3 regions of the Proteus sp. CA142267 genome follow, and region 1 is predicted to be linked to each of the others. Evidence: riboswitches for the same ligand, from Rfam matches in the RefSeq annotation. Region 1 holds a riboswitch; each other region holds the start of a gene.

Region 1 (10,900 bases):
TACGTCAATTTTCAGATATTCCCATCATTATGGTGACAGCTAAAACAGAAGAAGTTGATAGATTACTTGGGCTTGAAATTGGTGCTGATGATTATATTTGCAAACCCTATAGCCCAAGAGAAGTGGTAGCCCGAGTCAAAACTTTATTGCGTCGTTTTTATCGACCACAAGATATTGTTCAAAGCGATAAATTAGTCGTTATTGATGAACAGGCTTATCAAATCCAATACAACAATAAAATTCTCGATTTAACGACTGCTGAATTTCGTTTGCTAAAAGCCTTGGCTACTCAACCCGGCAAAATATTAACCCGTGATCAGTTAATGGATCACCTTTATGATGACTACCGTATTGTGACGGATAGAACCATTGATAGTCATATTAAAAACTTACGACGTAAACTTGAGCAACTTAACGATCAAATTGAATTTATTCGCTCGATTTATGGTCAAGGTTATCGTTGGGAAACCCAAGCTTACCGTTTTCGATGATATTTTTTCAGGAATACATTGAACCTCGCTACACTTAAGCGCTAGAATCCACCCCTTTATGATATACCCCTACCCAATGTGTGGGGGACTGACTTGAAATCAGAACCAGGAAATTTAACCATGTTTACACCCGAATTGCTCTCTCCTGCTGGCTCATTAAAAAATATGCGCTATGCATTTGCTTATGGCGCAGATGCCGTTTATGCAGGTCAGCCACGTTATAGCTTACGTGTGCGTAATAATGAGTTTAACCATGAAAACCTTGCTAAAGGTATTCAAGAAGCCCACGAATTAGGTAAGCGCTTCTATGTTGTGGTTAATATCGCACCTCATAATGCTAAATTAAAAACCTTTATCCGTGACTTAAAACCCGTCATTGATATGGGTCCTGATGCGCTGATTATGTCTGATCCGGGTTTGATCATGATGGTGCGTGAAGCCTTCCCTGAAATGGATATTCACCTTTCAGTGCAAGCCAATGCTGTTAACTGGGCAACCGTAAAATTCTGGCGTCAAATGGGATTAACTCGTGTGATCCTGTCTCGTGAACTCTCTATTGATGAAATTGCCGAAATTCGTAAGCAAGTTCCTGATATGGAATTAGAAGTTTTCGTCCACGGTGCATTATGTATGGCTTACTCTGGTCGTTGCCTGTTATCTGGCTATATCAATAAGCGCGACCCGAACCAAGGTACTTGCACTAACGCTTGCCGTTGGGAATATAAAGTCGAAGAAGGCAAAGAAGACGATGTAGGTAATATCGTCGAAAAATACACACCAATCCCAGTTAAAAACGTTGAGCCTACTTTAGGTGTTGGCGCGCCAACTGATAAAGTTTACTTGATCGAAGAAGCAAAACGTCCTGGTGAATATATGACTGCGTTCGAAGATGAACACGGTACTTATATCATGAACTCTAAAGACTTACGTGCGATTGAACACGTTGAGCAATTAACTCAAATGGGTGTGCATTCGCTCAAAATTGAAGGCCGTACTAAATCCTTCTATTACTGTGCTCGTACAGCTCAAATGTACCGTCGTGCGATTGATGATGCGGTTGCAGGCAAACCCTTCGATCCAACGTTACTAACAACATTAGAAGGCTTAGCTCACCGCGGTTATACAGAAGGCTTCTTACGTCGTCATACCCATGATGCATACCAAACTTATGAATATGGTTACTCTGTCTCTGACACTCAACAATTTGTCGGTGAATTTACAGGTAAACGTGTAAACGGTTTAGCCGAAGTTGATGTTAAAAATAAATTTGTTTTAGGTGATAGCCTAGAATTAATGACACCAACTGGAAATATTCAATTCACGTTAGAAGAGCTGTTTAACAAAAAACAACAACCAACCGATGTTGCACCGGGTAATGGTCACATGGTTTATTTATCTGTTCCTGAAGATGTTGATTTAGATTTTGCTCTGCTGATCCGCAACCTACAAGGTACAACAACACGTCAACCGCATAAAATTGATGCGGTAGAAGTGAAGTAAAGCATCATAATCTGATTTAAAGTGGTCAATTTCAAATACAGATCACATCAATAATGATTTGTTTACCGTATCATCAGTTCCGAAAAATAAAGAACTAGAATGAATACAGTAAGACTAGGAACCACCTCCTTGGCAAATCCAATCTCCCTTGGATTTGCCTTTTCTTTTTTATACCCTTCTTAATAGCTCTCCTTTGCATACAGCTCATTCTCTTTTTCGTTATCATTTGTAAAAAAAATAGTAATTTTCTCGATATCCATTACCTTTAAAAGAGTGATTCAATTAAAGGGACTCATCAATGAGTAAAATTAGTTTGCTAATCATTAATGGAAAAAGCGCTGACAACAGCGCATTGAGAAAAGCGGTTTACCAATTACGTAACGAAGGTTTTAATCTCCAAGTAAGAGTGACTTGGGAATCCAGTGATATACGACGTTTTGTACAAGAAGCTATCGATATGCAAGCCGAAACGGTGATTGCCGCAGGAGGCGATGGCACGATTAATAGCGTTGTTTCTGAATTAATTCACCTCTCACCCTCATCTTTACCGACACTTGGCATTATTCCCTTAGGCACAGCAAATGATTTTGCCACCAGCGCACAAATTCCTCGTGATATGGAAAATGCACTTAACTTAGCCGTTAAAGGACGTGCAATACCTATTGATGTAATCGCCGTGAATAAGACCCACTATTTTATCAATATGGCATCAGGGGGCTTTGGAACCAAAATCACAACAGAAACGCCTGAAGCGTTAAAGTCTGCATTGGGCGGAGCCGCCTATTTTATTAATGGCCTTTTAAGTATCGATTCTTTAAAAGCGGATCACTGCACAATCGAAGCTGAAAATTTCCACTGGGAAGGAGAGTCTCTTATTTTGGCTGTCGGCAATGGCCGTCAAGCTGGCGGTGGACAAAAATTGTGTTCTGATGCCTTAATTAATGACAATAAACTTAATCTCACCATTGTTGAAGCTCATGAACTTCTCCCTTCAATTTTAAGTAGCATGTTTGATAGCAAAAAGAATGACAAGATAATCGAGCGAGAAAGTCGCTGGGTAAACATTAGCGCTTCTCATGAAATGATATTTAATTTAGATGGAGAACCCCTTTTAGGGGATAAATTTGAATTTATTGTGTTACCTGAAGCGATCCACTGCCGGTTACCGCCTCAATGTGACTTGTTATCTTAATGTAGATAAATGACAATCACTCTCATCTCATCATGAACTGGAGTATGTAATGACTGATATAGTAAGTTTGTTAGGTGCTGATGCGAAATCATTATTAGAACATCGTTGCCAAACCATCCCGAGCGAAAATCTCTACCTGCCAGGTTCTGACTTTGTTGATCGTGTTATGATTGATAACAATCGCCCTAATAGCGTGTTACGTTCAATGCAAACCCTGTTTAATCACGGGCGTTTAGCGGGAACGGGTTATCTGTCTATCCTACCTGTTGACCAAGGTGTGGAACACTCTGCCGCAGCCTCTTTTGCAGCAAACCCACTCTATTTTGATCCGAAAAATATTGTTGAGTTAGCGATTGAAGCGGGTTGTAACTGTGTTGCCTCTACTTATGGTGTTCTTGCTTCTGTTTCTCGTCGCTACGCACACAAAATCCCTTTTCTTGTGAAACTAAACCACAACGAAACCCTAAGCTACCCAGCGCAATATGACCAAACACTATATGCCAGTGTAGAACAAGCCTTTGAAATGGGTGCTGTTGCAGTGGGTGCGACCATTTACTTTGGTTCACAAGAAAGCCGTCGCCAAATTGAAGAGATCTCAATGGCCTTTGAACGTGCTCATGAATTAGGTATGGTCACTGTATTATGGGCTTATTTACGTAACCCAGCCTTTAAGAAAGATGGCGTTGATTACCATGCAAGTGCGGATTTAACCGGTCAGGCAAACCATTTAGCCGCTACAATTGGTGCTGATATCGTTAAACAAAAAATGGCTGAAAATAACGGTGGCTTTAAAGCGATTGGTTTTGGTCATACTGATGAGCGTGTTTACACAAAACTCACCACTGAAAACCCAATTGATTTAGTTCGCTACCAATTAGCAAACTGCTATATGGGCCGTGCGGGATTAATTAACTCTGGTGGTGCTTCAGGTAATAATGATCTTGAAGATGCTGTCCGTACTGCCGTTATTAACAAACGTGCGGGTGGTATGGGCTTGATCTTAGGACGTAAAGCATTCAAGAAGTCAATGAAAGATGGCGTTGCCCTAATTAATGCAGTACAAGATATTTATCTAAATAAATCTGTCACTATTGCTTAATTGATAGATTTAATGTGAAAGCCACTCAACTGAGTGGCTTTTTTAATGTTGTTGTAGGCAGCCTTACCACCAGCGATGAAAATGGTGTACCGGACCAAAACCTTGCCCAACCTCTAAACTGTCGGCATGTTCTAACGCTTGCTGTAAATAGATTTTTGCTTGTTCAACACAAGTTTGCCAATCAGAGACTTGAGGACGAATAGCAGCTAACGCGGCTGAAAGAGTACATCCTGTACCGTGAGTATTTTTCGTATTAACGCGTTTTGAAGTGAATCGCCACTCGCCATCTTGGGTAAATAACCAATCAGGACTTTCATTTTCAGTTAAATGCCCCCCTTTCATCAACACCGCTTTGCATCCTTGTTTTAGTAATGCATAACCTTGTTGCTTCATCGTTACTTCATCTTGAGCGACTTCACAACCTAGCAGTGTTGCTGCTTCAGGTAAATTGGGCGTGATCAAATCAACTAAAGGTAACAACTGATTGACCATTTTATTAACCGCATCTGGCTGCAATAGTGGATCACCACTTTTTGCAATCATTACGGTATCAAGTACAACAAAAGGAATGGCATATTGCTGAAGCTTGTCGCAAACCACATCAATAATCGCGACATTAGAGAGCATACCAATTTTGGCACTATCAATTCGAACATCAGATAAGACAGCATCTAATTGAGCGGCAACAAAATCGGGGGATAAATCATAGACACGACGAACACCACAGGTATTTTGAGCAACAAGTGCTGTTATTACTGTTGTGCCATAAACACCCAGTGCGGAAAATGTTTTCAGATCAGCCTGAATACCCGCACCACCACTAGGATCGGTGCCTGCGATAGACAATGCATTGAATCTCACTGATTAACTCCTCCTTTCACCAGTTACAGAAAAGTCGGGCTCTGTTAATCAGCAGAGTTACCTTGACTTCCCTACGCTGGCATTATCCAGATCAGGTTATACGGGTTCATCTCAGCCATAAGGCGCCCCGAGCCAAAGCCTGTAAATTCAGGCGATAAGGAGTATCGCACGCTCAAGATAAAGATGCTAGTAACCAGCGAGGATCGCCTTGTATATTATTTTTATCCGTTTTAACGATAATCGATATATTAATTGTCAGAAGAAGTAAATATGATAAATCACCAAATAAAATAACAGAATAAAATCAATGAGCTATAAATATTACGATATAAATCTTGATAAATTATTACTGGAGTAAAGACCGCGATACCCATCGGCTACTTATCATTAGCCAAGAAAAATTATCTCAATAATAAACAATATTTTTGTTTTAGGATAATCTGCACAAAAAATCGGCATTTCGCTAAACAAAACTTACACCACTTAAACGATTTATAAACCAACACAGAGTTTTTCTTTTTTTTATTTAACTCTTCTTATTCGTTACTCTATTATCCTGCTGGAAATTTATCTCTTTTGATAAGTTGATGTTATTGATATCGATATTTCAATTAAGTCATAAAAATAGATATTTTGTGGATTTTTTCTGTTGAAAATGACTAAGCCTAAATTATATCTTACAGGCCTTATTTATCAGTTATTTATTTAAAATCTAATAAAAACTTAATTTTTTATTAAAAACAATACATTATCATAAAAAAATAACAGCATTTAATATCAGACAAAATTACGTTCATAAGTACAATAAATCTATTTATTTTCTTCTTAACCGATTCTAATCCCTTAAGATTTTATTTAAGAAGTAAAGTTTCAGATACCTCTTATCTTAAATACTTGTCGATTAAATAACACTATTAGTAATGTTTATTTGTCATCACCAGAATCACTGTTTATGCCGTACTCGGAGTTATATTATGTCATCATCCTATTTTCACCCTAGCGTATTAGCCACAACGTTGTTTTCACTTACGTTAACAACTTCAGCTTTCGCTTCTGAAAATAATACAAATACCCATCAGATTATTACGACAGAAAACCAGCAAACCACTAGTAACGCGCCTCAACCTAATAATGAAGAGAGCTACTGGGGAAAATTTAAGCGTAATGTCAATCAAACTTGGGATAACGACCAATATAATTACTATTTACCGGTATGGACTTGGCATAACCGTTTTACTTACGATAGAGAAAAAACTAATCGCTATAACGAAACACCTTGGGGTTTTGGTATGGGTAAATATCGTTATGACAATGACGGTGATTGGCACTCTCTTTATGCGATGGCATTTATGGACTCAAATAACCGAGTGCAGCCTATTATGGGCTATGGTTTTGAAAAAATGTGGTATCCCGGTGATAAAGACGGGTTCCGTATGGGGGCAGGATTTACGCTAAGCATTACAGCGCGCCATGAATACAACTATATTCCTATGCCACTTCCTTTACCGTTAGTTTCTGTCGGCTACGGGCATCTTTCACTACAAGCGACCTATGTACCAGGCACTTATAACAACGGTAACGTATTATTTGCTTGGTTACGTTGGCAATAGTTTCCTTATTTTGTCTATCAGAATAAATGCAAGTAATAAAAATAGGATATAAAAAACGCATCATTTAGATGCGTTTTTCTTATTCAACAAAATGACTCAATCAATCTCTAATAACTTAAATATCTTGGCTTGCTTGAGTTCTATTAGGTGTTTTCTTCATACGGGAAATCTTAAATCCAACCCATAAGAGTGCAATCCAGAATGGCATTAAAATCACCGAAATATTCACTTGTGGCATAAATAAAATAATTACTAAAATCATGCATAAGAAAGCAAGGCAGATATAGTTACCATATGGATACCAAAGTGCTTTGAAGAAAGGCTCTACACCCTCTTTGTTTTTTGCGGCTCTGAATTTTAAATTTGCCAAACAGATCATAATCCAGTTAAGCACTAACGTGGTTACAACCAATGCCATTAATAGCTCTAACGCCTGATTCGGTAATAAGTAGTTAACTAAAATACCTAATGAAGTCGCAATTGCAGATAACAGTAACGACACAACTGGCACACCGCGTTTATTAATGCGAGAAAGTGCATGTGGTGCATTACCTTGTTTAGCCAAACCATAAAGCATACGACTATTAGAATAAACACCGCTGTTATAAACAGACAGTGCAGCTGTTAATACTACAGCATTTAAAATATTCGCGATTAGGAAATTATCCAAGTTATGGAAAATCAGAACGAATGGGCTTTCACCTTTAACAACTTGAGTCCAAGGATAAAGTGAAAGTAACACTAATAACGAACCGATATAGAAAATTAAAATACGATAAACAACTTGGTTAGTCGCCTTCGGGATACTGACTTTTGGATTTTCAGCTTCAGCAGCGGTGATCCCCACCAGCTCAAGTCCACCAAAAGAGAACATAACAATGGCTAATGCAGACATAAAGCCCGTAAAACCATGAGGGAAAAAGCCTAGCTCCCATAAATTACTGACAGAAGCTTGAGGGCCACCATTACCACTCGCCAATAAGTAGCTTCCAAACAAAATCATCCCGACAATCGCTAATACTTTAATAATGGCAAACCAAAACTCTGTTTCACCATACATTTTCACGTTAATCAGATTAATTAAGTTGATTGCCACAAAGAAGATAGCAACGGAAACCCAAACAGGAATATCGGGTAACCAATAGTTAATATATTTACCTGCCGCGGTTAATTCTGCCATACCGACAAGAATAAACATCACCCAGTAGTTCCAACCAGATAAGAAGCCTGCAAATGGGCTCCAATATTTATTAGCAAAATGACTAAACGAACCCGCAACTGGCTCTTCGGCAACCATTTCGCCTAATTGGCGCATGATCATAAACGCAATAAAACCACCAATAGCATATCCTAAGATAACTGATGGACCTGTCATATTAATTGTTTGCGCTATACCAAGAAACAGACCAGCGCCGACAGCACCACCCAGCGCAATCAGCTGGATATGTCGATTTTTCAGACCGCGCTTAAGTTCTGTCTGTTGCGACTCTCTCGCCATACATCCTCTTCTCTTTATTATTTTATCAACTTAAAGTGTAAACTAATATTTACGATTTTGTTTATTTCAAGCCACCATTAAAACACTATTCTGACTTGAATAACAAATACATTTTATGCTAGGCGAAAAATAATAAGAAAAGCTATCTTTTAGTGGTGTTTAGAGGGGAATAATGTGGTAAAGCGACAAAGACCTTGTTGGAAATCCTCTCCACGATCGCAAAAATTATCTAAAGCCACAAGATAGAGGCCAAAGGTAATGGCTAATGCAATAATTAAGCTAATAATTATTTTCTTTGCGTTCAATTTAAAATCCTTTAAATACATTTTGTTAGTATGACTTATCACATTATAAGCATTCGCTTAAATACGATAACAAGACAGGGAGTTGTTGTTATAAAATCCGCAATCAATTATCTCTATGAGTAAATTTAGCATAACTTTCATTACGAAAGGTAAACGCTTCCTCGACAGACTTCAGATAATTTGCATTATTTCGCTCTAAACTGTATGCAAAATGGTCTTATATTATTCTAAGTACACATTTTGCCAACGATTAGAGATAGCTATCCATTAATATGGGTTTCTCTGTCTGCCATTTTTTGTATAAGATTAGGGAGTTAATTTTGATTTTTACCTTAACTTCATTGATAGAATGGAACTGTAATGCCACAAGATAATCATCTCGCATTGGTTTGCGCGTTAAGTAAATGGATTGAGGAGCATTTAGGCCGTGTTATCCATCTTGAAGAGTTGGCGGCTTATTCTGGATATTCTCTTTGGCACATGCAAAAAATATTTAAAGAAGTCACGGGCACCTCTTTAGGAAAGTATATCCGTCAGCGTAGATTAGCTGGCGCTATTCATTTATTACGCACCAGTGAGCGCTCTATCTTCGATATCGCCCTTGATTTCGGTTTTGGTTCACAATCTCACTTTACTTATATGTTCCGTAAAGAGTATGGCATCACGCCTTTCGATTTTCGGCAAAATCAAGAGATCGTTTTAGAAACCAAACAGCCTTTACACTTACAATCACCTTGTTGTGATTAACCCTTCCATTTATGTGGCATTATGCAGATAGCCTTTAATGTCACATAAATAATACTCAAGCTATGTGATGATAGACCGCTTCGCCCTTCCTTTATCATGATTGCTTTTATTTAATATGGGGATGCTAATGAGTATTAAGCTTATCGCTATTGATTTAGATGGAACCTTGCTCAACAAACAACACGAAATTACGCCAGAAGTAAAACAAGCAGTCCAGCGAGCAAAAGAGGCAGGAGTTAAGATTGTATTAGCTTCAGGACGCTCCTTTAATGGCATCTCTCCCTATTTAAAAATACTCGGCCTTAATTCTTCTGATTGTTACTGTATCAGCAATAATGGTAGCCAAATCCATCAAGCAGATAACGGTGAAGTGATTATTCAAGATCTGCTTAATTTCGAGGATTACCTCTATTTTGAAAACCTTGCTCGTGAAATAGGCGTTCATTTTCACGTTATTAGTGACAATAAGATTTATACCACCAATAGTCATATTAGCCATTTCACCTGCCAAGAAGCCTTTTTATCTTGGACACCGCTTTATTATCGTCCATTAAATGAAATGCAAACAGATATGTATTTTAGTAAGTTTATGATTGTTGATGCCCCTGCCGTTTTAGATAATGCCATTCAATATCTTCCTACTAATATTTATGAACAATACAGCATATTACGTAGTGCTCCTTATTTTATTGAAGTGTTGAACACCAATGTCAATAAAGGGAGTGCGGTTCAAAAAGTAGCTGAACATTTAAAAATTACACCAGAAAAAATCATGTGTATTGGTGATCAAGGTAATGATTTAGCAATGCTGAAATATGCAGGTTTAGGTGTTGCGATGGGAAATGCCCCTGAAGAAGTGAAGAAAGTCGCTAAATTCGTCACACTTTCTAATGAAGAGCACGGTGTTGCAATCGCTATAAATAAATTTATTTAAACACGATCTTTTTTGTGTTTTATCGTGAATGTCTACAAAATTATATAGCAATTGTGATCCTTAGCAGAGGATCACACTGCTTTTCGACCAAAAATATAGCCTTTTATTATTCTATAATTGCTGTTAAATAAGCGTTAAATCTGCCTTTCTTCTTACATATCCTTCAGAATTTGTTACTATCAATTCACTTTTCGTTATTCAAACTGCATTTTCACAACATATTAAGCTGTTAATTAGGCTAGATGTAGAATAACAAATATAAATCATTTATATATTTTCTTCACAGACAGGTAGTTTAAGTTATGCTTTCTACAAAAGATATGCTCGTTCTTGGAATGATGGTTTTTGCACTCTTCCTTGGTGCCGGCAATATTATTTTTCCCCCTATGGCGGGTTTTCAATCGGGAAACCTCTGGTTTAGTACATCTTTAGGTTTCCTTGTTACCGGTGTCTTACTCCCTTTCCTAACCTTAGTTATTGTTGCAATTCGCGGACGTGGTGAGCGTCTTTCTGTTGATTTGCCTTCATGGGTTGCCGTTATTTTCTGGGTAGCACTGTATCTTATCGTAGGCTCTACTTTTGCAATGCCTCGTGTCACCAATACCGCTTATGAAATGGGTTTCTTACCTTTAGGGCTTATTGAGAAAAATACGGCAACACACC
Region 2 (10,900 bases), on a different contig from region 1:
AAATACAATTTGGTAATGCTCAAGGTTATCTTGAAGCGGGTTATTTAGAAGATGGCTATTTTGAAGATATTGCCTCTATTAAACCTGATAAGAAAATACGTTTCTTATCAGATAGCACGAAGAAAACAGATTATCCTATCTACGAATATTTAATCACGACAAAAAATACCCCTATCTATAGTGATAAAGATATTGCTAGCTCACAAATAGCAATACTTTTATCCAATTTACGTTATCCCGTGTTATCACGCACAATAAAAGAAGATGCTGATGGAAATAAAATCAATTGGTTTGAAATTTCTTTAGGTGACCGCTTAGGTTATATTTCATCAAGGGATGTAAAGCCTGATTTAGGGATACCTGTACTCACCTATCATCATATTCTCAAAGCAACGGAAAACCACAATTTTCGCCATACATCAACGACAACATCATTAACTGCATTTACAGAGCAGATGAATTATTTAAAAGATGCGGGATATGAAACACTTTCACTAAATCAAGTTGCAGGCTATTTAAATAAAAGTGTCAATTTACCGGGTCGAGCTGTTGCATTAACATTTGATGATGGTTTGCAGTCTGTTTATCGCTATGCTTATCCTCTTTTAAAAGAAAATGGCCAACGAGCAACACTATTTGTTATCTCTTCACGAATAAAATCTAAAACACCTAAGTGGGCACCTAATTCATTGCAATTTATGAGTTGGCAGTCACTTAAATCGAGTCGTGATGTTTTTGATATTCAATCACACTCCCATTTTTTACATCGTTTAGATAATAATAAAAAGCCTATTATTTTTAGCCGTCAGTCCCACACAATTATATTGGATTTGCAACGTTCACAACGTGTATTGCGATTATTAAATTCACATCAATATGCCTTTGCATATCCTTTCGGTGGATATAATCAAAGAGCAATCAATGCTGTCAAAACGTCGGGTATGACATTGGCGGTGACGACTCAGCAAGGAAAAGTTCGTTTAGGTGATCCACCTTTCGCTCTAAAACGACTTTATGCTTTGAGCACAGATCCCATTGAGAAATTTGCGAGGATGGTGGGTAATGATGAATATGAAGTGGTTAATAAAAATATCGTTGTTGATAAATAATTAAAAAGAAAATTTATAATCTTAAAAAATACCTTTGATATTTATTGAAGGTATTTTTTATTTCTCTATTACTCATTCAGTTAAGATCAATAAATAACTTATATTTTTCAGATAATTATGATTATTTTTTAGTGATAAAAATTTATTTTTTTCTGTAAGCTAGCAATCCAAATTCAGCATGGAGCTAGTTATGAAAAAATCTATATCCATATCTTCTTATGATTCTGCATTTAAACGTTTTATGATGAATGTGAGTAATGCGAAAGACTTTTTCTTTGTCCATTTACCTGAGGACTTAAAAAGTCATTGTGATTTTTCAACGTTGCAATTACAAAATTCTGCTTTTATCGATATTAACTTACGTTCTCGTATGTCTGATATTTTATATTTAGTGAAAACCAAAGAGGGTGATATCTCTATTTATTTACTGATAGAGCATCAATCTAAGCCAGATAAAATGATAGCTTGGCGTATGATGAATTATGCGTTTTACACTATGAATCAACATTTACAGCAAGGTTATAAATCTTTACCTCTCGTTGTTCCCATTCTGTTTTATCATGGAGAGAAAAAACCTTATCCTTTTCCTGTTAATTGGATGTCATGCTTTCCGCTTAATTCACTTGCTAATAAACTTTATTCTAATAGTTTCTCTTTAATTGATTTGACTTCAATTGATGATGATATTTTACTGACACATAAAAAAGCAGCGGTAATGGAAATTGCGATGAAGCATGTTAATAGTTGTCATGATATTAATGAGATTGCAATACTTCTATCAAAAGCAATAAATCAGAAAAACTGCAGAGATGAAGACACGATTGCTGTTGTAGAATATTTATTCTCAATTATGGACGCATCAGACTTTGAGTTCATTTTAAATAAGATAGTTGAACAAGTAGATAACCACAAAGAGGTGATTATGAATATAGCTTGGAGATTAGAAAATAAAGGATTTAATTTAGGTGTAAGCGAAGGGTTTGAAATAGGCAAAAATGAGGGGATCGAACTGGGCAAAAATGTAGGTATTGAATTAGGTAAGAATGTAGGTATTGAATTAGGTAAGAATGTAGGTATTGAGATTGGAAGAGCTAAAGGCATTGAGTTAGGCAAAACAGAAGGCATTGAAATCGGTAAGAAAATAGTACAAATGGAATTAGTTCAAAACTTATTAAAAGAGAATTTTGATCTTTTATTTATCGAGAAAATATCCGGTTTAAGTATTCAAGAAATTGAAGAGTTAACAGTATAATAATTAAACCACCTGTTTTATATAATATTAAATTAAAAGTATTCTAATATATTGTTTGTACTATTTTATTTTTCTTTAATTGTTTTAAATTTATTACATATTAATTTTATTAAATCATTTAATAAAAACCGCCTTTATTATTTTTAATTAAATAAATTAAAGGCGGTTTTATATTGCTTGAATTTTAATTAACGACCCAAGTAATTATCCCAATCTTTCCATACTGGTTGTAATCCTCGCTCTTTTAATACGTTAATAACATCATTTACATGACGATTATCATTAGGCGAAAATTGCTCTAATTCTTCATGGCTATCAGAATATCCACCGGGTTGAGTTTTAGATCCTGCACTAATATTATTAATTGCTAACGGCACTGTGTTATCGCGAAAATATGGAGATTCACGAGTTGAAAGTGAAAGTTCAATATCGGGTGCTAAAATGCGAAAAGCACAGATCAACTGAACTAACTCAGCTTCACTCATTACTGATGCGGGGTTAAGTCCACCAGCACAAGGACGTAAACGAGGAAAAGAGATAGAGTAACGACTTTTCCAATAGCGTTTTTGTAAGAACAAGAGATGTTCCGCCACCATATAGCAATCGCTACGCCACTGACTTGAAAGGCCAATCAATGCACCTAAACCAATTTTATCAATCCCTGCTTGCCCTAATCTATCTGGTGTTTGTAGTCGCCAATGGAAATCTTGTTTTTTACCTTTTAGATGATGAAGCTGATAAGTTGGTTCATGATAGGTTTCTTGATAAACCATGACACCATCAATACCCAGAGTTTTTAATTCTGCATACTCTTCTGTTGCAAGAGGTTGAACTTCCATCATTAATGAACTGAAATTTTCTCGAATAAGAGGGATATATTGGCGAAAATAATCCATACCCACTTTTCTTTGATGTTCTCCTGTCACTAATAACAAGCTATCAAAACCTAATTGTCTAATGCTATTACATTCGGCAATGATCTCATTTTCATTTAATGTTTTGCGTTTAATGGCATTACTCATTGAAAAGCCACAATAAGTACAGTCATTTGCACATAAATTAGAAAGATAGAGTGGAACATATAATCCCACAATATTACCAAAACGTTGTCGAGTAAGTTTCTGAGCGCGTTGAGCCATAGGCTCTAAGTAATGTCGACCCGCAGGCGAAATCAGCGCCATAAAATCATCGAGTGTAAGGGTATGACGATTTAATGCGGCTTCAACATCCGCATTGGTTTTACTATTGAGCTTTAATGTAATGTCATCCCAGTCGAGTTGTTGCCAATAATCAGAAAAAGTGTCCATTAGAACGCCTCTAAGTATTGAGTTAATGGGCTAGAGGCTTGTGCTTGCATATTCACAATTGAAGCGGGTGTGGCAAGTCCTGATTGTCGAGCAAGTTCGCCTGCATCAAGCGCTGCTTTAAATGCTTGTGCCATTAAAACAGGATTTTTAGCAACAGCAATTGCGGTATTCACTAAGACTGCATCTGCACCTAACTCTAAAGCTTCAAGTGCGTGGCTTGGCGCACCAATCCCTGCATCAACAACAACAGGTATTGAGGCTTGTTCAATAATAATCCGTAGAAAATCACGAGTCTGTAAACCTTGATTTGAACCAATAGGAGATCCTAAAGGCATTACGGCTGCACAGCCAACTTCTTCTAAGCGACGACACAAAACAGGATCAGCACTACAATAAGGTAAAACAACAAAACCTTCTTTAACGAGGATTTCAGCGGCTTTAAGTGTTTCAATAGGGTCGGGTAATAAGTATTTGGTATCAGGATGAATTTCTAATTTTACCCAGTGAGTACCAAAAGCTTCTTTGGCTAAACGAGCCGCAAAAACAGCTTCTTGTGCTGTTTTCGCACCGGATGTATTAGGTAGTAATTTTACCCCTAGTGATTTAAGTGGTGCGATTAAATCATCATTGCCATTTTTTAAATCCACACGCTTCATTGCCATCGTAACTAATTGGCTACCCGAAGCTTTAATGGCTTCTGTCATTAGTGTTGGTGTTGCAAATTTCCCTGTGCCTGTAAAAAGTCTCGATGTGAATGTTGTATCAGCAATTTTTAACATATCAGCCCCCTGCAATTGCTTGGAAGAGAAGAATAGTATCGCCATCATTAATAAAATGTGTTTCCCAGTTGTCACGGGGAACAATCGTTTCATTGATGGCAAGTGCTACACCAATTGGTGGTTGCTCTAGCTGAATAAGGAGCTGACAAATAGTGACAGGCATATCCAGAGAATATTGTTCGTCATTTACGGTAATGTTCATGCTATCCCTCGACAAACAGGACATGTTTTTGATGGTGTTAAACGCAAAGTACTCCAATTTTGTTTTCTACCATCGAAAAGGCGAAGTTTTCCACTTAGAGTACAGGGTAAGCCAGAGAGCAATTTAATTGCCTCAAGTGCCTGAAGTGTACCAATCACACCCACAACAGGACCTAAAATTCCGGCTGTTCTGCAATTGCGTTGTGGTTCGGTCTGATCTGGATAGAGGCAGTGATAGCAGCCATGAGTAAAAGGAGGTTCAAACACCATAAGTTGTCCACTAAACCCTACGGCACTGCCACTGATAAGCGGAGTTTGCTGCGCAACACAAGCACGATTAATCGCTTGGCGTGTGAGCATGTTATCTGTGCAATCTAAGACTAAATCAGCCTCTTTAACTAATTTAGATAATGAGTCATCATCAATACGTTGTTTATAAGAGGTAATTTTTATCTCTGGATTTAATGCGAGCAGAGACTGCCTTGCGACCTCTGATTTTGCATTAGGAATATCTTGAGTTCGATAAAGAATTTGACGTTGTAGATTAGAAACATGCAACTCATCATCATCAACTAAAATAAGCTCCCCAATACCTGCACCAGCAAGATAAAGTGATGCAGGAGAGCCTAATCCACCAAGTCCAACAATCAGTACTCTTGCTTGTTGAAGTTTATTTTGACCCTCTAAGCCAATATCTTCTAACATCACTTGTCGGCTATAACGCATAAAATCATTATCATTTAGCATGATGGTTTTCCCTCCACTAATTCTAATAATTTACGCGTTACTTGTTGCCAATCTGGCGCTTTTGTTATTGCACTGACTAAGGCAATACTACCGACACCAGTTGCAACAACATCAGGTACTCTCTCTAGCGAGATCCCACCAATAGCAACAGTTGGAAAATTAGGTGTCTGCTCTACTTGATGTTTGAGTGCCTTCAAACCTTGGGGTTTGGATGGCATATCTTTAGTTGTCGTTGGAAAGATATGTCCTAATGCGATGTAAGATGGACGCAATGCTTTCGCTCTTTGTAATTCCGTTTCATCATGAGTAGAAATACCAAGGCGTAACCCTGCTTTTTTTATGGCATTAAGATCCGCAATATCGAGATCTTCTTGGCCAAGATGAACACCGTAGGCGTGATGTTTAATAGCAAGTTGCCAATAGTCATTAATAAACAGTCTTGCGTGATACTGTTTACCTAGTTTTATTGCTTCAACGATCTCTTGTTCAACATCGTTTGGTTGTTTATCTTTTATGCGTAATTGCAGGGTGGTAACGCCTGTTTTTAACAGGCGTTCGATCCATTCAATAGAATCAACAACAGGATAAAGCCCAAGCTTTTTTTCTGTTGATGCGAAAGGGGTGTTAGAGGATCTGTTCATTTTCAGTCACCTCAACACTGGCGATTTCTGCACTGTGGTATAACTCACTTCCATGCTCTTTAAAGGCTTGAGACATTTGCTCCATGCCAGCCGCATAATCGCGTACTTCTTGTGTTATTTTCATTGAGCAGAATTTAGGGCCACACATTGAGCAGAAATGAGCGACTTTTCCTGATGCTTGGGGCAAGGTTTCATCGTGATATTGGCGTGCGGTTTCAGGATCAAGCGCTAAATTAAATTGATCTTCCCATCTAAACTCAAAGCGAGCTTTTGACATTGCATTATCACGAATTTGAGCTCCTGGATGTCCTTTGGCTAAGTCGGCGGCATGAGCAGCAATTTTATAAGTAATAAGCCCTTGTTTTACATCTTCTTTATTAGGTAAACCTAGATGCTCTTTAGGGGTAACATAACAGAGCATTGCACAACCAAACCAGCCAATCATTGCTGCACCAATACCTGATGTGAAGTGATCGTAACCTGGTGCAATGTCTGTAGTAAGAGGACCTAATGTATAAAATGGTGCTTCATGACAATGCTCTAATTCTTCTGTCATATTGCGACGGATCATTTGCATTGGAACATGACCAGGGCCTTCTATCATGACTTGAACGTCATATTCCCATGCAATTTTTGTCAGTTCACCTAAGGTATGTAATTCAGAAAATTGTGCTTCATCATTTGCATCTTGAATTGAACCCGGTCTTAATCCATCGCCTAGAGAAAGGGAAACATCATAAGCTGTGCAAATTTCACAGATTTCACGGAAATGTTCGTAGAGGAAATTCTCTTTATGATGTGATAAACACCATTTCGCCATTATCGAACCACCACGAGACACAATACCCGTTAGGCGTTTTGCCGTCATTGGTACATAACGTAACAATACGCCTGCATGAATAGTAAAGTAATCAACGCCTTGCTCTGCTTGTTCAAGCAAGGTATCTCGAAACATTTCCCAAGTGAGATCTTCAGCAATACCGTTAACTTTCTCGAGTGCTTGATAAATTGGAACTGTGCCGATAGGAACTGGGCTGTTACGAATGATCCACTCACGCGTTTCATGAATATAACGGCCTGTTGAGAGATCCATTACAGTATCAGCACCCCAGCGTGTAGACCAAATCAGCTTTTCCACTTCTTCTTCAATGGAGGAGGTTACAGAGGAGTTTCCGATATTGGCATTCACTTTCACTAAGAAATTACGCCCAATAATCATCGGTTCTGATTCAGGGTGATTGATATTGGCAGGAATGATAGCTCGGCCCGCAGCAACTTCTTGGCGTACAAATTCAGGGGTAATATTGTCAGGGAGATGCGCACCAAAGCTGAATCCTGCATGTTGTTGGTGTAAAACTTCGCTACGAATTCTCTCTCGGCCCATATTCTCACGAATAGCGATAAACTCCATTTCAGGCGTAATAATACCTTGGCGAGCATAATGCAATTGCGTCACACTCTTTCCATTTAACGCTTTTTTAGGGCTTGGCTTTAAAGGAAAACGCAGATGTTCTAATCCAGCGTCGGCAAGGCGCTGTTGGGTGAAATCCGAACTTAAAAGAGAAAGTGCTTCAGTATCATTGCGCTCATCAATCCATGGTTGGCGTATTTTTTTTAATCCAAGATTAACGTCAAGTTGAGAAGCCGGATCGCCATAAGGGCCTGATGTGTCATACACAGGTACAGGTTCATTATCTTCAAAAACAGGGGAATCTTTTGATCCTCCTACTAGTGTTTTATCAAGTTGGATCTCACGCATTGGTACTTGAATATCAGTACGTGATCCTTCGAGGTAAATGCGGTTTGAATTTGGGAAACTGACACCTTGAATAGTGCTGATAAACTCTTGAGCTGCATCACGCTGCTCTTTTCGTGGGCGATGTTTGTTGTTTGTTGGTGAAATATCTTTAACGGATATAGTTTGATTTTGGGACATAGCATTTCCTAATAAATATCATGCAGGCTAATTGCCTGTCGGGTGAATATTGAGAAAAATGCTTGTCTGGAGGTCGCAGGGAGTATCGACAGATAGGTGTATATAAGTGTGTAAAAAAATATACGCAATGAAGCTATCAAAAGGTCGAATCACTCTTGTTCCCTTCGCGGGTATTAACCCGATCAGGTTCCGCGGATCCCGAATTAACGGTCTCAGCCTGTGTTTATAATAGCCTTATAAACACTAGGCACTCCGACAAGAAGACGTCCAGTATATGAAAGATTTTAAAAACTACAAGTCCGACATGGGTTATTTATTTAAATCCCAATGTTGTTGTTCCCACGCTTTTTCATCTGAAACTAGAGTTAATTTTTTATCTGCATTAACCGCGATAACATGGTCTGCTTGGTAACATAATGGGAGATCATTAGATGAATCAGTATAGAAATAAATATAAGTTTCATTAATGTTATTGGCTTCTTTCCATTGGTTTAAACGCTCAACTTTTCCTTCTCGAAATGTAGGAATACCTTCAATAAATCCAGTGTAATGATTGTCCTTAATTTGCATATCAATACCCATTGAAACGTCCGCATTGAGTTGCTTTGCAATAGCATGAACTAGAAAGGACATTGTTGCTGAAATAATTATAACGGGAATGTTTTGCTGTCGATATTGTGTAATTATTGATATTCCTTGTGGGTAAAGTAGAGGCTGGATTCTTGTTTCAGTGAAGTCATTAACCCAATGATTTATCTCATCTATATCATAATGTTTAAAATATGCTAGATGTTGAAAAAGATATTGGTTTATATCCAGTTTTTCAGCGTAATAGTCTGCGATCATTTGTTCATCTAGTTTTAAAAAATGAGGATCTGTGACTATATTTTTGTCCCACAAATAGTTTGTCCATAAGCGACTAGAATCGCCTGCTAAAAGTGTTTCATCTAGATCAAAAATAGCAATTTTGTTTTTTGTTTTATCTGTCATTCTAACGGTTCTTACTATTAATAAAATTTATATTTATATTTAAGAATGTTAATGAATTATAGAAGATAGTCATAATTCATTGAGTGGTTATTGCTAAAAAGAGTATCCTCTATTCTATATCATTATTTGGGATAGAATGGTCGTTATGCATTTATATACATTATCAGGGTCAGAAAAGGGCTGGTGGACAGTCAGTCTTGGTGGACGAGTATGGTTACCTAAAGGCGAACTTCCATTTGGCTTAGCTAAAGATTGGGATCTCATTGGTCAGCACGCCAAAATTGTTGGTGAATGGCAAGGTGAAACAGTTTGGCTTATTCATGGAAAAATGGATAATGACATGTGTTCACCAAGGCTTATTGCTTCACAGGATGAAAACTTATTTAAATTAGTTGGTCGTGGCGTTCAACTGGCTGAGTTTTATCGTTCTCACCGTTTTTGTGGTTACTGTGGTTCCAAAATGCGTCATAGTGAGAGTGAATGGGCATGTTTATGTGATAACTGCCATGAACGCTATTATCCACAAATTGCCCCTTGTATTATTGTGGGTATCCGCCATGAAGATAAAATCTTATTAGCACATCATGTTAGGCATAAACATTCACCTCTTTACACTGTACTTGCTGGTTTTGTTGAGGTTGGTGAAACCTTAGAAGAAGCCGTAGCCCGTGAAGTGTTTGAAGAGAGTAATATTCGTATTCGCAATATTCGTTATGTATCCTCTCAGCCTTGGCCATTCCCTCACTCCTTAATGATGGGCTTTTTAGCTGACTATGATGGTGGTGAACTACGCCACGATCCTTCAGAATTAACGAGTGCAGCTTGGTATCGTTACGATCAATTACCACAGATCCCACCGCCAGATACGATTGCTAGACGCTTGATAGAAGATACGATAGCCAATATTAGACAAGATAAAGAAAAAAACTAAATAAAGGCGCTGTCAGCCAACAGTTATTTTTCCAGCATGTTACAATGCCTGCGATTTTGCGGCCCTATTACTGTTAATGGAGTTAGTCATGAGTGAGTTGAAAAACGACCGCTATTTACGTGCGCTGTTGCGCCAACCTGTTGATGTCACCCCAGTTTGGATGATGCGTCAGGCAGGCAGATATCTTCCTGAATATAAGGAAACACGGGCACAGGCGGGGGATTTCATCTCATTGTGCAAGAACACAGAATTGGCTTGTGAAGTGACATTACAGCCTTTAAGACGCTTTCCTTTAGATGCTGCTATTTTATTTTCTGATATTTTAACTATTCCAGATGCAATGGGATTGGGTCTTTACTTTGAAACAGGTGAAGGCCCTCGTTTTAAATCACCAATAAATAGTCTTGATGATATTAAAAAGCTACCTATTCCTGATCCTGAAGATGAACTGGGATATGTGATGAATGCAGTTCGTGCCATTCGTCATGCATTGCAAGGTAGTGTGCCATTAATTGGTTTTTCGGGAAGTCCTTGGACGCTGGCAACCTATATGGTTGAAGGTGGAAGTAGTAAGGCCTTCACAAAAATTAAAAAAATGATGTATTCAGAGCCTCAAGCACTACATCTATTACTGGATAAACTGGCAGATAGCGTTATTCTGTATCTGAATGCTCAAATTAAAGCTGGTGCGCAGTCTATCATGATCTTTGATACATGGGGTGGTGTGCTAACTGGCCGTGATTACCAACTCTTCTCATTACACTATATGCATAAGATTGTTGATGGTCTTATCCGTGAATATGATGGAAGAAAAGTTCCTGTAACCTTATTTACCAAAGGTGGCGGTCGTTGGCTAGAAGCGATGGCTGCGACGGGTTGCGATGCATTAGGACTTGATTGGACGATTGATATTGAAGATGCACGTCGTCGAGTAGGGGATAAAGTTGCGCTACAAGGCAATATGGATCCTTCTATGCTGTATGCACCGCCTGCCAGAATAGAGCAAG
Region 3 (10,900 bases), on a different contig from region 1:
CCAATAGAGTAAAGCTCACCAAATTCACTAGTTTCGATATCTAAAGAGATAGCTCGAAGTGCAGGGCGATAATCTGGTGCTGGTTTTAATGTCGTAATATTATTTTGCTGATAACGAAACCAAACTGGTGCGGTGATAAATCGCTCCATCATATAACGTTCATGAGGGCGGATATCCGCTTCATAAAGGCGAATATGGTGCTCTTTAAGTTGTTGCTCAAGTTGGATAAGTTGGCGGTATTGTTTGCAATAAACGCCAAAGACGGGCTGCCTTTCGAAATCTTTTAAATCGAGAGGGCGAATTTCAATATCAGGATTTTTATTAATGAGAGAACGCAAAACAGTTTCATGTTGGCGGGCAACAAAGCCAATTGCGCGTTGCATAGGAACAGTAATTTTACGCGGACCATTATCCGTAGCCAGCCAATAAGAGACGACAATACCTTTCGATGTGTCGCTCCAGTGACGAGTAAGAATAAAGCCTTGTTCCGTATGACCAATCATGAGCACCTAATAAACACCAATAATTCATTAAAGATGTGTTTATTATAGTCAATATAGTGGTTATTTATACAGTTAATTTTGGCTGAGATTAATTAAACGGAATACCTAAAATAAGTGATTGATCCACTTCACCATTTATTAGTGATTGTGTATTTCCATCATACACAATCATACCGTTATCTATCACAATCGCTCTTGGGGCGATTTTTGCTGCATCTTCTAAGCTATGAGAAACCATCAATAAGGTTAACGCTTTTTCACGGCAAAGTTGCTCGAGTAGTGCTAACATCTCAATGCGTAAAGCAGGATCGAGTGCAGAAAAAGGCTCATCAAGTAACAAAATAGGTTGTTCGCGAACGAGGCAACGTGCAATAGCAACCCGTTGACGCTGACCGCCTGATAATTGAGAAGGTACACGTTCAAGATATTCACTAAGCGCTACTTGCTCTGCTCGACTCTCTAATAACGCTTTTTGATCTTCAGTCAGCTTTAATCCCGGATTTAATCCCAAGCCAATATTTTGCCTTACAGTCAAATGAGGGAATAAATTATTATCTTGAAATAACATAGAAATAGGGCGTTTTGCTGGTACTGTTTTTGTATGATCTTGCCCGTTAAGAAACAGGTTTCCCTTTTCTGATGGCAAAAAACCAGCAATTAAACTGAGTAATGTACTTTTACCTGCACCACTTGGGCCTAATACAGCAATGCGTTCTCCTGCATTAACCGTTAGATTAAACAAGAGATGTTGGTGTTCATAGGTGTAAGCAAGGTGCTCTAATTTAATCATGAGATTTTCCAGCTAATCGTTCTATTAGGCTAAAAAGAGAGAAGCAAAGTAGTAATAAGATCATGGCTGTTACTGCACCATCTTGTGTGTGATAAGCGCCAATTTGCTGATAAAGATAGAAAGGCAATGTTCTAAATGTTTCATTACCAAATAGGGCAACAATACCAAAATCACCAATAGAAATAACACAAGCAAAGGCAAGCGCTTGTGAGATTGGTTTTTTTAATGCACGTAGTTCTATCCAACGAAGTCGGTTTATTCCTTGCAAATTCAGCGACTGACATAAAAGGCCATAACGTGAAGCGATATCATTCATCGGATTTTCCAACACTTTTAAAGCATAAGGAATGGCAATCAATGCGTTGGTCAAAATCACTAAAATATAAGGTGATTCAGGTAATCCGATCGTATTGTTTAATAACAGAAAAAAGCCTGTTGCCAACACAATGCCTGGCATCGCTAGAATAATCAAACCACTCATTTCCATGGCTTGTCCGGCTTTTTTAAAATGGCGTAAGCGAAGTTCTCGGCTACTCCATAGCAACATCATCGTTAATACAACACAGACAACACCCGCACCAACGGCAATAATTAGTGAAGTTGTAAAAGCTTGCCAAAGTATAGGCTGTTGTATAACACGTAGAAATTGGCTATTAAGACCATCAGTGATCACGGCCAAAATGGGCGGCACTAAAAAAAGGATCGCAAGAGTGATAATTAAACCATCAGTTATTTTGCTAAAGAGTGGATCATAGGGATCACGCCAAGGCTGCTTTTGATTGTTTCCCACAAAAAGAGTGCCTTTTAGCTTTTGGCTGATAAGCACTAAGCCTAAACAACAAAAAAGCTGGATCAGGGCTAAAAGCGCAGCACGATGTAAATCGTAGTCATAACTTAATGCTTGATAAATAGCGAGTTCAACCGTTGTTGCTGCGGGGCCTCCACCTAAAGCCAACACAGTAGCAAAGCTTGCAAAGCAGAGCATAAAAATCAGTGATGCTGTGGGGAGCATTTGTCGCCATAAATAAGGGAATTCCAGAAAGCGAAAACGTTGCCAGCCATTCATGCCTAATTGTGAGGCTAATTGGCGTTGCTCTGATGAGATGCTTTCAAGTGCTTGTAATAGCATTCTGGTTGCTAATGGCATATTGAAAAAGATGTGAGCTAATAAAATGCCTTGCAAACCATAAGGCGTAAATTGGTAGTCGATCCCTAGCCATTCACAAATTTGAGCAATCCATCCTACTCTGCCATAAACCGTTAAAATGCCAAAAAGGGCGACTAAAACTGGTAACACAAGGCTCATGGCACATAGGCGTAAAAACAGTGTTCGCCCTTTAAATTGGCGTCGATAGAGTGCTTTGGCGAGCCAAATAGCAGGTAATATTGAAAATAGGGCGGATAAAAAGGCTTGCCAGAAAGTAAAACGAACGACATGCCATAAATATTCATCAGCAAAAATCGAGGACAGCTCACCACTTGGTGCATTAAACCACAATGCGCCAAATGACAATAACGCCACGATAAGCAATAAACCCGAGGCACACAGCCCCGGGATAAGCCATCTTCCCATTAGCGACTAACCGCAGATTGCCAATTACGCGTCCATGTTTGGCGCTCTTTTGCGACAATTTCTGCATCAAATTGCAATGATTTTTCAGGTTTAGGCATTAAAGAATAGACCTCTGGCAATGGCATATCTATAACAGGATACATCCAATTGGTAGTCGGTATAGTTTCTTGGAATGCAGGGGTTAACATAAACTGCATAAATTGCTGTGCTAGTTCAGATTGTTTGCTCGATTTAAGTTTTGCGGCAACTTCGACTTGCAAGTAGTGTCCTTCATCAAAAATCGCTGCCGCATAGTTATCTTTTTTGTCTGCTAGGATGTGATAACCTGGAGATGATGTGTAACTCAGCACAAAATCACCTTCACCTTTTAAGAATAAGCCATAAGACTCACTCCAACCTTTAGTGACGGTCAATGTTTTTTCTGACAATTTTTTCCATTCAGTCGCGGTGTTTTCAGGATAAAGTGACTGCATCCATAGCATTAAACCTAAACCAGGAGTACTGGTGCGAGGATCTTGATAGAGTATCTTCCATTTTTCTTTGCTGTTTAGCAGTTCGGCCATGCTTTTGGGCGGATTTTGGATACGGTTTTTATCATAAATAAAAGCAAAGTAACCGTAGTCATAAGGCACAAAAGTATCGTCAGTCCATTTTTCAGGTAAGGTGAGTTTAGATGTATCGATATTACTTGGTGCGAAAAGCCCAGTTTCTTTTGCTGCGTGGATCAAATTGTTATCTAATCCTAAAATAATATCCGCCTTACTTTTATCACCTTCCATACGTAAGCGATTAAGTAGAGACACACCATCAGACAGGGCAACCAGTTTTAACTCACAATCACATTGTTGTTCAAACGCTTTTTTTATTGCAGGTCCTGGCCCCCAATCTGCGGTAAATGAATCATAAGTGTAAACAGTGAGTGTGGGTTTTTGTGCTAAAGCTTGAGTCGAAAAAGTGCTCATAATACCTAGTGCGCCGAGCAGGAAAGTAAAGCGAAGTGATTTAGTTAACACGTTTAGTTCCTCAGTAAAAGTCAGGTAGGATCTGAGGAGTGAGGATGGCAAACCAATAAGTATTGCAACATCCTGACTCAAATCCCTACGCCAGTATTAGCTGGATCAGGTTCCACGAGTTTTTCTCAGCCTAGAAATAGAAAGGCACCCCGTTGAGACTTTCCCATTGTAGATAAATACGCGCGCCATGCAAAGTCTGTTGATAGAGGTTTACCGTCTGTGAGTAGTATGAAACAATGAGTTATCTTTCAAATTTGGTTATTGAGGTAGTCTAGTGATCGATGATGATGGCTACCGCCCGAATGTAGGGATTGTAATTTGTAATCGGCAAGGGCAAGTGCTTTGGGCTCGTCGCTATGGGCAACATTCATGGCAATTTCCTCAAGGAGGGATTAACCCTGGAGAATCGCCAGAGCAGGCAATGTACCGAGAGTTGTTCGAAGAAGTTGGGTTAAGTCGCAAGGATGTCAAAATTCTTGCCTCCACACGTAACTGGTTACGTTACAAGTTACCTAAGCGTTTGGTGCGTTGGGACACAAAACCTGTTTGTATTGGACAAAAACAGCGTTGGTTCCTTTTGCAGTTAACAAGTAATGATAAAGACATTAATGTTCAACAAAGCAAAACGCCAGAATTTGATGGCTGGCGTTGGGTGAGTTATTGGTATCCTGTTCGACAAGTCGTCTCTTTTAAACGCGATGTTTATCGGCGTGTCATGAAAGAGTTCGCACCAGTAGTCATGTCATTGCAAGAACAAGTGTCTTTACCGCGTCCATCGTATGGATATCGGCGTAAAAGGTATTAGATAACACTATGCTGACACGTTTGCGAGAAATTGTAGAAAAAGTGGCTATGGCAGCTGGGCTTCCAGAAGCGCTTGAACTCTTAGTCAAGGAAACGTGTCAGGCAATGCACACGGATGTGTGTTCTATTTATCTTGCCGATAAACAACGTAGTTGTTTTTATCTTATGGCGACCAAAGGGTTAAAAAAACCTAGAGGGCGAGCCGTTAGCCTTTCATTTGATGAAGGTGTTGTTGGTGAAGTGGGGCGTCTTTCAGAGCTTATTAACCTCGCTGATATTCGTGAACATCCTAGCTTTAAATACCTTCCTCAAGTTAAAGAAGACGATCTCCGCGCTTTTCTTGGTGTTCCTATCGTTTATCGTCGCCAACTCCTTGGTGTATTAGTCGTTCAGCAAAAAGAGCGTCGCTTATTTAATGAGAGCGAAGAATCTTTTATGGTGACGCTGGCGACACAGCTTGGTGCCACATTATCGCAAGTACAAACTAAAGGACTTTTTGGACAATATCGTCAAAGTCGTATTAAAGCACTTTCAGTTTCTACTGGCGTGGTCATGGCTTATGGCTGGCAAGAAGTCTCTCAACCTGTCCTTGAAAATGTTTTTAAAGCCAGTGCTCTTGATATAAAAGCAGAATTAAATCGACTTACGGTGGCTTTAGAAGATGCTACCGCAGAATGTCGCCGCTTTAGTAAGCGCTTTATGGCGAATGCACAAAAAGAGAGTGCCGCCATTTTTGATCTCTATTCGCATTTACTTAACGATCCTCAGCTCAAACATAAAATGACCGCAATCATTACACAAGGGTATGTTGCGGAATGGGCGGTTAAAGTGGTGGTTGAGAAAGTTGCAGCCCAGTTCTCTAGCCTGAAAGATGGTTATATGAGAGAGCGAGCTTCTGATCTTAAAGCATTAGGGCGCCGGTTATTATTCCATTTAGATGATGATCTTAGCTCAACCAATATTTGGCCAGAACGTTTTATTTTGGTGGCTGATGAATTAAGTGCAAGTTTATTGGCAGAGCTACCAGAGCAACAGCTTGCTGGTGTAATTGTTCGAGATGGTGCAACTCACTCGCATTCTGCCATTCTTGTTAGAGCAATGGGTATACCCGCAATTATGGGTGCGGATATTCAGCCTGAGCTTTTACATAATCGAATGCTTATTCTTGATGGTTATCGTGGTGAGATTTTTATCGAGCCCGAGCCTTTTATTACTCAGGAATATAAACAAATTATTGATGAAGAGAGCGTATTAAGCCAAATTGCAGAAGAGCAGCTTGAACAGCAAGCGGTTTTAAAAAATGGTGAGACAGTTAGCGTTCAACTGAATGCGGGATTAAATATAAAGTATGAACAACGCATTAGTGTGGGAATTGATGGCGTTGGTTTATATCGAACAGAAATCCCTTTTATGCTACAAAGTGGTTTTCCTTCAGAAGATGAACAGAAAAATCGCTACCGTGAGATCCTCTCTTTTTTTCCTGATAAACCCGTTGTCTTGCGTGCTTTAGATATTGGGGCTGATAAGCAACTTCCTTATATGCCAATTAATGAGGAAAATCCCTGCTTAGGTTGGAGAGGAATAAGAATATTGCTCGATCAACCTGAAATTTTCCTTATTCAGCTACGTGCAATGCTAAAAGCAAACCTCGAATTTAAAAATTTGAAAATATTGTTGCCGATGGTGACAAGTATTGATGAAATTGACGAAGCAAGAACATTGCTACTACGAGCATGTGATGAAGTGAGTCGAGAACTAAAATGTGAATGTGTTCCACCTCCGTTAGGTATTATGCTTGAAGTGCCTTCATTGGTGTTTATGCTGTCACAATTAGCTAATCGGGTTGATTTTATCTCCGTTGGAACAAACGATTTGACTCAATACTTACTTGCAGTCGATCGTAATAATACCCATGTAGCATTACTCTATGATAATTTGCATCCTGCGTTATTGCGTTCACTGAATTTGATTGCAACACAATGCCAATATTATCAGTTGCCAGTGAGTGTTTGTGGTGAAATGGCGGGTACGCCAATCGGGGCATTGCTGTTAATAGGGCTCGGTTTTAGGCAGTTAAGCATGAGTGGTCGTAGTTTACCTAGGGTAAAATACTTATTGCGCCATCTTGATCCTGTGATGTTAGAGCTTTTTATGCAACGGGTGTTGCAAGCTGAAACGGCAACAGAAATCAAAAAATTGTCTTCTGAATTTATGGAACGGCAAGGATTAGGTGGATTAATTCGCGGAGGTATCTAGTAGGCCTTCGTATAAGCCTTTTCTATGTTGGTAATAAATGACCAGCATAGAAATTATTGATTAAGTGAAGTAGGGAATAATGAGTATAAGCTACCTTAAATTTCCAGAGATTGATCCCGTTATGTTCTCTATTGGGCCAGTGTCATTACATTGGTACGGTATGATGTATTTAGTTGGGTTTGTTTTTGCCTTATGGCTTGCAAACCGTCGAGCTGCAAAACCGAATAGTGGTTGGGCTAAAAATGAAGTTGAAACATTACTTTATGTCGGTTTTGTGGGAGTGTTTATCGGTGGTCGTTTAGGTTATGTTTTATTCTATAACCTACCTGTCTTTTTAAATGATCCTCTTTACCTCTTTAAAGTATGGGATGGCGGTATGTCGTTCCATGGTGGTTTAATTGGGGTAATTTGTGCCATGATTTGGTTTGCTAAACGTACTAAACGTAAATTCTTCCAAGTGGCAGACTTTGTTGCACCATTAATTCCATTTGGTTTAGGGTTAGGCCGCATTGGTAACTTTATTAATGGTGAATTATGGGGACGCGTTACATTTGATACGCCTTGGGCTTTCTTATTCCCAACCTCACGTTCTGCAGATCTTCAACTTGTTGCCCAAGATCCAGCAACACTACTGCCAATCATTCAAGAATATGGGGTTTTACCTCGTCACCCATCACAGCTTTATGAAATGCTATTAGAAGGTGTGGTGTTATTTATTATTCTGAATATCTTTGTACGCAAAAGTCGCCCAGTAGGTAGTGTGTCAGGCTTGTTCCTTATTGGTTATGGTGCATTCCGTATTATTGTTGAATTCTTCCGCCAACCAGACGCACAACTAGGATTATTTGGTGGTGTGAGTATGGGACAAATACTTTCAATTCCAATGATTTTATTGGGTATTATTTTTATGGTATGGGCTTATCGTCAAGATAAAAAGACACCACAAAATCCAACACCTGCTCACAAATAGTGTGAGATAAATTTTTTACTATTAGCTAATTACAAGAGAGACAACATGAAGCAGTATCTGGCATTGTGTCAACGCATTATCGATGAAGGGCAATGGATTGATAATAAACGGACAGGAACCCGTTGTTTAACGGTGATTAATGCTGATCTGGAATATGATGTTGCAAATAACCAATTTCCACTGATAACGACACGTAAAAGCTTCTATAAAGCTGCAATTGCAGAGTTGTTAGGGTATTTACGCGGTTACGACAACGCAGCACAATTTCGTGAAATTGGTTGCAATACATGGAATGCAAACGCTAATGAAAATGGGGCATGGCTAAATAACCCTCATCGCAAAGGTGAAGACGATATGGGCCGTGTTTATGGTGTTCAAGGACGCCAATGGCAACGTCCAGATGGTTCCCATTTTGACCAACTACGTAAAGTGGTAGATGACCTCTCTAAGGGGGTAGATGATCGTGGCGAAATCGTAACGTTCTATAATCCAGGTGAAACTGAGCTAGGTTGTTTGCGTCCTTGTATGCATACACACACATTTTCATTAGTGGGTGATACGCTTTATTTAACCTCTTATCAACGTAGCTGCGATGTGCCATTAGGTTTAAATTTCAACCAAATACAGTGCTTTGTATTATTAGCGCTGGTGGCTCAAATTACAGGGCATAAGCCGGGTAAAGCATTTCATAAGATAATCAATGCACATATCTATGAAAATCAATTACCACTGATGCGAGATGTACAACTAAAAAGAGAGCCATTGCCGTTACCAACATTACATATCAATCCAAAAATCAAAACGTTGGAAGATATCGAAACATGGGTAACAACGGATGATTTTATCGTTGAAGGCTATCAATGCCATGAAGCGATAAAATATCCATTTACGGTTTAATTTTTCTTTTGTATTTTGTATTTAAAGCCTCTGTTTAGTGATAAACAGGGGCTTTTTATTTCTATTATTAACTTTAAATTCAATAAATTAATGCTAGTCATCAATTATCATTGATGACTATTTTTTTGTATTTGTTCTGAAAATATTGTTACTGCGTCATTGTTCGAAAAAAAGACTCTCTTTTGTTTATCTTACAAAGGTTTAGCTGCATCCTCATCGCAGGCTCTAAAGGAGAACAAAATGAACAGTGACATGGAAATAAGCCTAAATAGAAAACTTGAACAAGAGAATGAATTTGGGATAAGCCTGCTTGAAATGCTTATTGTCATGATGATTACCTCGATTTTAAGTTATTTATCAATTACGACCTATCAGCAATTTACCCATCAACGTCAATTGATACATAGTGTGCGAGAAACTATAGCCTTTCTTTCTTATCAGCGACAACAAGCGCTACTGTTTAATATAAAGATTAAAATATCACTTCATTTATCGCCCAGTAATCAAGTTGTTGCTATTCCTTTTCCTTTGCGACATTTGCCTGAAAAACAAATGATTTTTCAATTAGCGCCAGGTATTCAACTTAAACAATCAACAGTCTCAAATTTTACGTTTGGGGGTATCCGTCAAACCTTAAGACCAATGAGTTTTGTGCTTCAAAGTTCAGAAGGTGAAGTGAAAGTTGTTATTTCATCTTTAGGCAGAATAAGAGCATGTAGCCAGACAATTAAGGTATTTTCGCCATGTTAAAGCGATCAATATTTTCATTTTCATCTGGCATGATGCTGATGGAATGTCTTTTTGCCATAGCAATTAGTGGGGTTCTATTTCTTTGTATTAGTCGAGCTTACCCCCAAATAATGAACACTTTGATCCATTGTTATCAACAATACCAGTTAGATATTTTTTTAAGAGAACGGTTATTGGTACTAGAAACACAACTAAGGCGCACTGGGTATTGCTACGGTGATTGTACCTATGCATTGCAGTCAAGGAAGTTTCACACTTCACCATTAAAAATAGGTCAGTATTCTTATCAAGAAAAAAACTCCTGCATTATTTTCGCTTATGACGTAAACAGCAATGGTCGATGGGATGCACCTTCTTCAAGAGAGAGTGATTATTTTGGTTATCGGCTTAAAAATGGGCAATTGGAGCAATTAAGAGGAGTACAAGATTGTACTTCTTCAGGATGGCAACGATTCTTTGAAAGTCATGAGATTGAAGTGACGGAGTTTATTTTACGCCCTTATTCAAGGCAACATCTCATTAAAGATAAACGACTTTTTTATCTTTCAGTCTCTTTAAAATTTCATTTAAAACAATCTCCTGCTGTGAAATCACATTATAAGAATGACATTCGGTTAAGGAATGTGACCACGTTATGAGTCTTGATTCAATTCACAATAAAAGTGAGCAAGGATTTGCAAGTTTGCTTGTCGTAATGGGATTTATTGTTATGAGCTTATCAGCACTTGGAAGTTTTGCTTATTATTACAGACAGTCTCAACAAATAGTGATGCAAGAACTACAAGCACGACAAGCTTTTTTATTTGCTGAATCCGCATTGGTGTGGGGAATAAAGCTGGATTGGGGAATTTCGTCGTCACAGTTAAATAAATGGCAATGCCGTCATTTTCATGCAAATCCTAAAATAAAAAGCTGTTTATTTTTGCTCTCTTTGGAAAAGGGCTTATTACAAGGACAAGCAGAAAGCTTAAAGGGTTATAAAATATATCATTATCAATGGGTTGATTTGTCGAAGGACAAAAATAAATCTATTGTTGCACATCCAAAAGGATGGCTAGATTATTGCCCATTAGTGCATAAGGAGTGTGAGTTATAGCTAGCATTCGAAATAAATCAGAAAATGGCTCTATTTTACTTAATACAATGTTTATACTACTGTTTTTTAATATTAGTTTTGTCGCTATTATAGGGTATAGTCAATCATTAAAAGCTGACTTTCAGCGGTTAATTCAAATTCAGCAGACAGGGCAGGAGCTTTTTGTTTTATTTGAACAAATGTCTGAAATATCACCTGACTATTTTGCTTCTAACCGAAAAATAATGACACGCTCACTTTTGCAGTCT

The links. Region 1 has a riboswitch for thiamine pyrophosphate ahead of thiD (bifunctional hydroxymethylpyrimidine kinase/phosphomethylpyrimidine kinase). Riboswitches for the same ligand answer to the same signal wherever they lie in the genome.
Region 2: linked by a shared signal. The riboswitch ahead of thiC (phosphomethylpyrimidine synthase ThiC) and the one ahead of thiD (bifunctional hydroxymethylpyrimidine kinase/phosphomethylpyrimidine kinase) in region 1 are both predicted to bind thiamine pyrophosphate.
Region 3: linked by a shared signal. The riboswitch ahead of thiB (thiamine ABC transporter substrate binding subunit) and the one ahead of thiD (bifunctional hydroxymethylpyrimidine kinase/phosphomethylpyrimidine kinase) in region 1 are both predicted to bind thiamine pyrophosphate.

What each region holds. Positions count from the first base shown of each region.
Region 1 is NZ_QPMG01000001.1:530,333-541,232, forward strand. Features, by position in the region: gene baeR (two-component system response regulator BaeR) at 1-491, shown strand, start outside; gene yegQ (tRNA 5-hydroxyuridine modification protein YegQ) at 612-1,991, shown strand; gene yegS (lipid kinase YegS) at 2,290-3,183, shown strand; gene fbaB (class I fructose-bisphosphate aldolase) at 3,233-4,282, shown strand; gene thiD (bifunctional hydroxymethylpyrimidine kinase/phosphomethylpyrimidine kinase) at 4,346-5,143, opposite strand; TPP riboswitch at 5,195-5,283, opposite strand; gene pagP (lipid IV(A) palmitoyltransferase PagP) at 6,118-6,753, shown strand; gene C0T34_RS02480 (amino acid permease) at 6,869-8,251, opposite strand; gene mgrB (PhoP/PhoQ regulator MgrB) at 8,401-8,556, opposite strand; gene C0T34_RS02490 (helix-turn-helix domain-containing protein) at 8,917-9,303, shown strand; gene yidA (sugar-phosphatase) at 9,431-10,237, shown strand; gene brnQ (branched-chain amino acid transport system II carrier protein) at 10,540-10,900, shown strand, end outside.
Region 2 is NZ_QPMG01000016.1:5,989-16,888, reverse strand. Features, by position in the region: gene C0T34_RS17635 (polysaccharide deacetylase family protein) at 1-1,109, shown strand, start outside; gene C0T34_RS17630 (Rpn family recombination-promoting nuclease/putative transposase) at 1,300-2,361, shown strand; gene thiH (2-iminoacetate synthase ThiH) at 2,550-3,668, opposite strand; gene C0T34_RS17620 (thiazole synthase) at 3,668-4,447, opposite strand; gene thiS (sulfur carrier protein ThiS) at 4,449-4,649, opposite strand; gene C0T34_RS17610 (HesA/MoeB/ThiF family protein) at 4,646-5,395, opposite strand; gene thiE (thiamine phosphate synthase) at 5,389-6,036, opposite strand; gene thiC (phosphomethylpyrimidine synthase ThiC) at 6,020-7,972, opposite strand; TPP riboswitch at 8,115-8,237, opposite strand; gene C0T34_RS17595 (HAD family hydrolase) at 8,282-8,962, opposite strand; gene nudC (NAD(+) diphosphatase) at 9,108-9,893, shown strand; gene hemE (uroporphyrinogen decarboxylase) at 9,982-10,900, shown strand, end outside.
Region 3 is NZ_QPMG01000005.1:68,695-79,594, reverse strand. Features, by position in the region: gene C0T34_RS10425 (DNA polymerase II) at 1-503, opposite strand, end outside; gene thiQ (thiamine ABC transporter ATP-binding protein ThiQ) at 592-1,293, opposite strand; gene thiP (thiamine/thiamine pyrophosphate ABC transporter permease ThiP) at 1,286-2,866, opposite strand; gene thiB (thiamine ABC transporter substrate binding subunit) at 2,866-3,879, opposite strand; TPP riboswitch at 3,944-4,041, opposite strand; gene rppH (RNA pyrophosphohydrolase) at 4,154-4,684, shown strand; gene ptsP (phosphoenolpyruvate--protein phosphotransferase) at 4,693-6,939, shown strand; gene lgt (prolipoprotein diacylglyceryl transferase) at 7,019-7,909, shown strand; gene C0T34_RS10390 (thymidylate synthase) at 7,955-8,806, shown strand; gene C0T34_RS10385 (potassium:proton antiporter) at 9,047-9,556, shown strand; gene C0T34_RS10380 (prepilin peptidase-dependent protein) at 9,550-10,194, shown strand; gene C0T34_RS10375 (DUF2509 family protein) at 10,191-10,652, shown strand; gene C0T34_RS18135 (hypothetical protein) at 10,863-10,900, opposite strand, start outside.